Linked DNA regions of Aureispira sp. CCB-E. The protein of the gene in region 2 interacts with the protein of the main gene of each other region in a pairwise test. Links are inferred from orthologs where the notes say so. Each region holds a gene or a part of one and is shown on either strand. Other genes may lie near its edges.

Region 1 (4,447 bases), 1.2 Mb from region 2 along the record:
GGACATATAGAAACAGAGTCCAGTGTATATACAATATCGTATGTTCCTACAGCCGAAGAATCTAAATCAATAATACCTGTAATAGAATCCATCACCAAGCCCACAGGGTTGGTGGGTAAGCCCAGGAAGACCCCTGCGGAGTCTCCAATGACGATAGGAACAGGATCCACATCGTTCCTACAGTATATATTATTGGTATAATTTGCTCCATAAATAACCAAAGCATAACTCAATAATTGTATTGAGGGGACGGGACAAGCATTATCATTTATATTGATCGAGAAAGGATATGTACCAGGTGTTAAATTGATAGAGTTAACTGTAAAGGTCAAAATAACTGAATCAATAACACTGTTATCTACGTTATAACTAACTACAGCACCAGGTATAGCACTGATAATATTACTAGTAACTGTCAAAGAGTCACCATTAGGATCTTCAATGACTAACTCAAAAGAAGCAAAATTACCTCTACATAACTCCAAACTACTTCCATTTATTGTAATTGCAGAACCTTGTACTCCATTAGAGTCAACGGCTGGTGGGTCGTTATTACAGTTTGTCTGAATTACAATCTGCACTTCACGTATTGTTGTTGCGATAACAACTCCATTTCTTATCTCTTCTATTTTAATCCCAATCATGGCAACTTGTCCTGTGTTGTCCGCAGGCAAAAATGTCATCTGTCCTGTTGTAGAATCAAACTGAAAAGTTGTTGTAGGAACCAATTGAACAGGGTTGGTTGCAGAAAGTCCTGCCACAAATGGAATGTTAGCAGGAGGATCGTTCTGAGGATGAATTAGAGAAAAAACTAAAGTATCTCCATCTGGGTCAAAAGCCCCGTGATTATATTGTACCAAAGAACTATCACAACCATAATGAATTGGTAAGTTTGAAAATTGCACAGAATTATTACATGGAACTACATTGGTATTAATGGTTGTAAATACATTGGTTCCTGCACTACTTGCGTTTTGCAAATTAGTTACGGCAGCTGATCGACAACAGGTACCATAACTAGCTGTCCAAATACATCCTGCGGGTAGCGTTGTGACGCCTCTATAAACCCACTCTCGAGAGGCTTGCTGCGACCCACCATTACAGACAGATAAAGAAGGACTACATAATAATTCATCAACAGGACGTCCCCCAAAACCTGCAACAGTATCGAGCGTTAAATCGGCGACTGTTCCTGTGCAAGTTCCATTGTTCGAAAATTCCAATGTAGTGCTTGTAGGTAAACTAATACTGTTGGGGTCACAATCACCATAACAAGTCATTGTAAACTCGTACTGGTTTCCACCTAAACAGGTGTAAGTTATAGAACAGCCTAAGTTGTGACTAGCAAAAGCTGTTGTGTAAGTACCTAAGAGTAGTAAGCTGAATAAACTTACTCGTCCAAGAAGTGTAAGGAGGATTTTCATCTTGAGTAGTGTTGTTTGTATATCGCTAATTTTATAAAAATGATTTTCAATGAATCAAACTATTCGGCCTATAGGGGGCTAATGCTTGATTTATTAATTTGTTGTAAATAAACTGTATAAGAATTCTATATAGAACGTAACAAAACGTTAATTTGTATCTACCTGAACAAAAAAAAATGAAAAAAAAGCTAGATTTTAACACTTTCTTACTCTAAATCAGAATAATAAACAGGCTTGAATAAGCTTGTTTAAGCCTGTTTTGCTCTAGCTTGAATAATTTGTAAAAAGTCTTCTGATTGAAGGGAAGCCCCTCCTACTAAACCACCATCAACATCTTTTTGGGCGAATAACTCAGCAGCATTAGAAGGTTTGCAACTCCCTCCATAAAGAATAGAACAAGCGTTGGCTAATTCGGCAGTATAGTGTTCAGAAATTTGATGACGAATGAATTGATGCATTTCTTGTGCTTGGGCAGGGCTTGCTGTTTTTCCTGTCCCTATTGCCCAAATAGGCTCATAGGCAATTACTACTTGTTTCATTGCATCTTGTGAGAGGTGAAACAGACTTTCTTTTAGTTGTTTCAAAACAAAGTTTTCTTGTTGATTGGCTTCTCTTTCTTCTAAAGGCTCGCCACAGCAGAAAATCACCTTTACTCCAGCTCTAATAGCAGCATCAACTTTTTTAGCTAAAACTTCATGATCTTCTTGAAAGAATTTTCTACGTTCAGAATGCCCTAAAATAACATAGGTCAGATTCATGGAAGCTAACATTTCTGCTGAAATTTCGCCAGTATAGGCTCCCTTCGGTTCATAGTGACAATTTTGTGCTGCAATATTGACATGAGCAATATCTTTGCTCATACTATTAATGGTATGAAGGTAGGGTGCTGGAGGAGCTAGAACTATTTCTACCTTATTTGACATTTTTTTGGCTTTCGCCAAAATCTCACTAGCTAACGAAAATGCTTCGATGAGATTTTTATTCATTTTCCAATTTCCTGCAACAATTAGTTGGCGATTCATAAATTTTGATTTTAGAAAAATAAAAGTGTTGGGAGATACGTATTCGCGACGAAATTACGCTTTTTTAACAATTATTTTAGCTAAACATCAACTGAAACTCAAAAATTGAAAGAACTATGTATGATTCTAATTGCATCATACGATGAAATTGACTAAGCGACTCTTGTTATACTCTTATGGTAATTTTATCCCCCAAAAACTTAGGTTGTGTATCTAATAAATACAAGTCTAATAAAGCTTTAGGTCGAGCTAAATATTCTCTCCATACGGTTTTAAGAGTAGCTTCTTTCGGGTAGGCTGCATTGTAAGCAACGGCATCGATACCATAGTGTTGGGCAATAAACAAAGCTCTATAATTATGAAACTCTTGTGAAACGATGGTAATGCGTTTTTGTTGGAAGATTTTGTGGCTACGCACGACTGAATCTAGCGTTCTTAATCCTGCAAAATCCATAGTAATACAGGAATCGGGTACTCCTAATTTTATCAAGGCATGGCGCATGTCTCTAGGTTCGTTATAGTTCATAGAACTATTGTCTCCACTAACTAAAATATGTTTCACCTTACCTTCAAAAAATAATTCTGCTGCTGCTTTTATTCGATGTGTAAAAAAGGGGTTTTCAACAATACCATTAACACTTCGGCTTGTCCCCAAAACTAAAGCAACATCACTATACCCTACTTTCTGAATATCGTTATAAACGTTGGAATTTACGGCTATAAGTACGACCAAGTTTGCTAATAAAACCATCAAAACACCTACAATACTTCCTAATAAAGTGTATTTTGATAACCTCCCCATTAACACTAATAATGACTGCATGATTTATTCGTTTTTGTGATCGTCTACATATGCATATAACTTACAAGCATAAACAATTGTAAGCAGAATACAGGTAAAATTCCCCTAATCTTTTGTTACAAAGAATTGGTTATTTAGCTTACCCAAGGCATTATTTCAGGCGATACCTTTGATATTCTATACATAATAAACATTAAATTCTAGAGACGGGGGCGATTATCTTTATAGTGCTTAACGCAATATTATATTGTAAGTTACATTTTATATTCCAATTTTAAACAAAACAATCCATCAATTAACGTAATATTATTATTTCCCGTTCAGTTCTAGTTTTAAATTTTTTCGTGCCGTTTCTTCATATTTCTCAAAAAAAACAGACGAAAAGTATATTTTCTCACGTGCTAAAAAGTTCTTTAAAACCTTTTTTCTGCCCATTTTGTACAACAGTTTAACATAAGCCGTTTTGTACTCTTGCCATATGGCTTCGCTGTATAATTTATAAGTTAAAGTACTTGCTGCCAAAATTGAGAGATCAAAATCTAAGAAAAAATAAGTGTCCATTTTTTCTATTCTAGGATAATGTCCTTCTGTACTCAAAATAAGTTCCTTAACATACTCTAGGCTAGGCACATCCAAATAGATTTCAAACAATTCTTGCGCCAAATTGGCAGATTGACGTTCATTATCCTTAGCTTTTACAGTATAAATAGCATCGTGGTACCATATTGCCACTTCAAATAATAAAGGCGCTTCTATTTGAGCTTTGTACTGATCCAATAAATTTAAGAAATTTGAAATATGAACTAAATTATGATAATGTCGATGCTCTTCATGGTACAAGTCATACAATTGTTGATAATACTCTTGGGCTTGTACAAAGGGAACACCCAATGCTTGACACAAGCTCAAAAAACGATTTTCTAAAATTGCTTCTTTTTCTTTTGACAATGTCCGTTTCACTAATAAGTCTATCATTCTGATCACTTTATATCATTTTGATTCTTTCGACAAAAGATCTAATTCCATAGATTGATTCCCAAACATAATCTATTTTTATCCGTATATATTTATATAAACACTTAGTTGTGTCGTTGACTTACGGTCTTAGTTACTTACTATACTACATAAACCCACTATGTTCGCCTTGTACCAACTACTCAAACAATAATACACCTATTTTTTAGTTAGGCAATCACTCA
Region 2 (4,484 bases):
TATTCCTACATTATGGAAAAAATTTAAGGCAATCCAAGTGGGACATATTACGTCAAAAGGAACAAGAGATTTTTTCATTTATTTCAAGGAAAAAGTCCAGATAGACAATATACTTTCAGGACCTTTTCGAAGTTTCCCATCAAGCACTTATCATTTTAGTGAAGATAAAAATTGGGATTTATTTTTAATGGTATTAATGCCATCTGAAGAACAATATCAATTGATGCAAAACAGGAGAGTTTTGCGCAATATGGAAAAGCATGGCGATACTCTTCAGAAATTAAGAGAAGTAAGTCATTGGGCGTATTTTGAAAAGCAAGAAGATCAATGTTCTTTTGAGAAAGCTGTTAAGAAAGATAACTTTAAAGTGCTTAGAAAGAGATTCAATAAAGAGGATAAATTAAGATATGAAATAGTTTTTTCAAGGCTTGATAAAGTTGACTATGATGAAGTTAATATTTATACCACTAGTTTATATAAATTAGCTAAAGATTTTAATGGGTATTATGATGGATGGGAATGTAAATCATTTACTGAATAAATCAAGTAATAAAAACTGTGTTATGGACAACCTGAAAAATTGCAGATTTTTCCTTAGGAGTTTATATTTCTACTCGTATAATACCTTTAATTTGTGGGGGATTCCTTATACAACACACAAAACTATTTGAGTATTATAATACTTCTGTCAAAAAGAGCTGCTTAAAACTTAGAAGCCTGTTTTCTTAAAAAGAACTTGTTATCTTCCTATGGTTCTAAAAAGAATGGTCTCAATAGAACTTTCTTTTATTTCTTTAATAAAGATGCTTGGTGTTTATGAAAAAACTATGGATTGGTTTCTTGTTGTTGGTTGTGTTAATAACCGCTTGTGATAAAAATATCGTAAATAATGAGCCTCAGAGTCACGCTTCATTTGATGCTCTTCTAACAAAATATGTAGATACAAATGGAAATGTTGACTACGTGGGGTTTAAAAATGAAGAAGCAAAACTGTTGGCATATATTGACTGGTTAAAATCCAATGGTCCAGAAACGACTTGGTCGGATAACAAACAGATGGCTTATTGGATCAATTTATACAATGCTTATACGATATATACTATTTTGGTAGAACATCCTGTGAATAGTATTTTAGATATTGATGGTGGTATGGTATGGACTACGCGTCAAATAATGGTTGGAAGCCAAGCATATACATTGGATCAAATCGAAAAAAATAAATTATTGGCTGCATTTGGAGAGCCCAAAGTGCATTTTGCAGTTAATTGCGCTGCTGCTTCGTGTCCTCCTTTATTGAACAAGGCATGGACAGAATCCAATATTCAACAATATTATACCAGTCAAACCAAAGCTTTTATTAATAATCCTACTTATAACACCATAACAACTGATACCATAGAAATTTCGAAAATTTTTGATTGGTATGCCACCGATTTTGGTGGCAGCAGCCAACTTGTAAATTACATTCAACAATATTCAGATCATACAATTTCTAATAATGCTGTTGTGAAATTTAAGTCTTACAATTGGGATTTAAATGCTCAATAGTCAGAAAAAAATAAGTCATCCTCTTTAATTAGAAGATGACTTATAGGTAGTAAAGTTTGTTGATAAGATTACCAATCTCGGCTTTCCATTAATTTAGCAATTTCAATAATTGTCTCTGTAGCGGCTACAATAGATTCTAAAGGAACATATTCATAACGACTGTGGAAGTTTAGACCGCCAGCAAAAATATTAGGACAAGGCAAGCCCATAAATGACAATCTGGAACCATCTGTTCCTCCTCGAATAGGACGAGTAATGGGTTGCATTCCTAAGTTGCTAATGGCTTCTCTTGCTAAGTCGACAATATGCATAACAGGACGAACTTTTTCTGCCATATTATAATATTGGTCACTCAAACTCAAAGAAAGACGATGGTCATATTTTTGATTTAAAGCATCTACTGTTTGTTGCATCAATGCTTTTTTTGCTTCAAATTTTTCTTTGTCATGATCTCTAATGATATAACGGAGTTCTGTTTTGTCTACATCTCCATTGACAGAAAGCAGGTGGAAGAAACCTTCATAACCTTCTGTTTTTTCGGGCACCTCCTCTGCGGGCAAAGCTTGAATAAGTTCGGCTGCAATATACATTGAGTTGACCATCTTGTCTTTTGCGGCACCAGGATGAACAATTTTTCCCTGTATATCAATGGCCGCGTAAGCCGCATTAAAATTTTCGTATTCAATCTCACCAGGAAGCGAGCCATCCATTGTGTACGCCCATTCTGCACCAAATTTTTCCACATCAAATAAATCTGCTCCACGACCTACTTCTTCGTCAGGAGTAAAACAGATACGGATTTTCCCGTGTTTAATTTCAGGGTGGTTAATAAGGTATTCCATAGCAGAAACAATTTCTGTTACACCAGCTTTGTCGTCTGCTCCTAAAAGTGTCATGCCGTCAGTCGTAATCAAAGTTTGACCTTTAAATTGGAGCATTTCAGGGAATTCAGAAGTTCTAAGAACAAGATCTTCTTTTTCGTTTAATACCAAGTCTCCACCATCGTAATTGTTCCAAACAATTGGAGCGCAACCTGTTGCTGTGAAATCTGGAGATGTGTCAATATGGGCAACAAAACCAACTGTAGGTATTTTCTTGTCGGTATTGGCAGGAAGCGTAGCCATAATGTAACAATGGTCATCAATTTCAACATCACTCAAACCTATGGCTTTTAATTCTTCTACAATTTGATTGGCTAAGATGAATTGTTTATCTGTACTAGGAATTTTTTCTACTCCAAACTCAGACTGAGTATCTACTTTGACATAACGGAGAAAACGATCTAAAATCTGCTCTTTCATGATGCTAATTTATAATTTATATACGGTTTTATAGAGCTGGTAAGTTACTTAAAGTCTTGAAAATTTCGTATTATTATCATAAAAAATCCAAACCATTAATAAACATGATCACGAATGAAATGGTATGCCTACAAAACCATCTTTTTGGGATTGACTTCGTCAAATGCTCTACTTCATAGCTTACAGCTATGAGTTTGCGCTTTTCCTTGTCCTTCAAAAAATCTTGCTTTTTCGGTAATACGACTCTATTCGTAATCATGTCTAATGAATTTTTCCCATGAAAAAAATAGGATACAAAGTGCTAGTTATTTTATTGCTTGTCGCATTGGTTGCGCTAATTGTTATTGTAGAGTTTATAGCTCCTTATGCTATTGTAATGCCCTAAAAGATTGATTTAGAAGAACACCAAGAGCGATTTTCTTATGGTGCCTTCCCTAAAGATTACCAACTAAAAACAGAAGTGTTGGAGATAGAGACAAAGGATGGTGTTATTTTGTCCAATTATTTGGCATTGCCAGACCAAGATTCTGTAAAAGGAACAATCATTATGCTGCATGGTATAGGAGGTTGTAAAGAAGATTATTTAGGGATAGCGAAGCGTTTGACCGAATCAGGATACAACTGTATGATTTATGATGCCAGAGCACATGGACAAAGTGGGGGAAAATATTGTACATTTGGGTATCATGAAAAAGAAGATGTTCAAGCTGTCGTTGCTGCAATTTTAAATTATGACCCCAATACGTCTATTGGAATTTGGGCGAGTTCTATGGGAGCGGCGGTTGCATTGCAGGCATTGGCTATAGAACCAAGAATTCAATTTGGCGTGATTGAAAGTACATTCACAGATTTATCAGAGATCGTTTATCAGTACCAAAAACGATACTGTTATGGGATTGGTTTACGTTTTGCTTCTAATCGAGCTTTAACGCTTGCTGGGCGGATTGCCAATTTTGATCCGTACCAAATTCAACCCATACTAGCTTGTAAAAAAATAAAACAACCTATTTTGATGAATCATGGCGATGCCGATAAGCATATTCATATTCGATATGGCAAGCAGTTGTTTGAAGCTTTGGCAAGTACTGACAAGACTTTTTATACTGTGAAAGGAGGAGCACACACAGATTTATACACGGCAGGAGGAGCCGCTTATTACAACCATACGTTAGATTTTATAGCAGCACATTTTTAGATACTCTACAATAATCGACAGGTCAAGCTGCTATTTTATAAAAAAAAGTGTAACTAATTGACTTTTTAGGGATTATTAATAAAAGCTATTGAAGTTCTTAAAAATGACCGACTATGCGATGCACTTTTTTTTTATGCTACTTGTGTTTACAGCTCACAACAGCTCATGCACAAGGACATCAACCTAATTTTAGTCCAGAGGACACGATTTCTTTTGTCAACTTGAATCTCATGAATCCCAACGGTAGTCCCTATGCCAATGCGCCCGTTGTGTTAAAGGGAAAAAAGGGACATGTGGTAGAAGCTATAACAGGCTCTAATGGACGTGTGAAAGTCAAGGTTCCTTTTGATGAGACATATACGGTTCATTGTGGCGAACACACTTGTCTGAGACCGATTACAATCAATGCGTTTCCTTATGTGACGTATAATTATCAAGCC

Evidence for each region. Proteins that work in one complex are often made in the same cells at the same time.
Region 1: the proteins of pepT (region 2) and tpiA interact in binary tests that used the Escherichia coli proteins (3 or more experiments, as listed by UniProt). The link is inferred for Aureispira sp. CCB-E from one-to-one orthologs.

Annotation. Positions count from the first base shown.
Region 1 is NZ_CP133671.1:1,798,703-1,803,149, reverse strand. The notes cover bases 560-3,468. They hold tpiA (triose-phosphate isomerase), read right to left. Parts: upstream 2,447-3,468; coding sequence 1,673-2,446; downstream 560-1,672. Other genes in these bases: QP953_RS06925 (vancomycin high temperature exclusion protein), read right to left, coding at 2,613-3,269; QP953_RS06935 (gliding motility-associated C-terminal domain-containing protein), read right to left, coding at 560-1,424. Outside these bases: more of QP953_RS06935, read right to left, coding at 1-559; QP953_RS06920 (hypothetical protein), read right to left, coding at 3,558-4,223. UniProt on the Escherichia coli protein: Involved in the gluconeogenesis. Catalyzes stereospecifically the conversion of dihydroxyacetone phosphate (DHAP) to D-glyceraldehyde-3-phosphate (G3P).
Region 2 is NZ_CP133671.1:3,041,306-3,045,789, forward strand. The notes cover bases 734-3,679. They hold pepT (peptidase T), read right to left. Parts: upstream 2,850-3,679; coding sequence 1,617-2,849; downstream 734-1,616. Other genes in these bases: QP953_RS11445 (DUF547 domain-containing protein), read left to right, coding at 817-1,548; QP953_RS11455 (alpha/beta fold hydrolase), read left to right, coding at 3,313-3,679. Outside these bases: QP953_RS11440 (DUF695 domain-containing protein), read left to right, coding at 1-541; more of QP953_RS11455, read left to right, coding at 3,680-4,044; QP953_RS11460 (hypothetical protein), read left to right, coding at 4,158-4,484. UniProt on the Escherichia coli protein: Cleaves the N-terminal amino acid of tripeptides.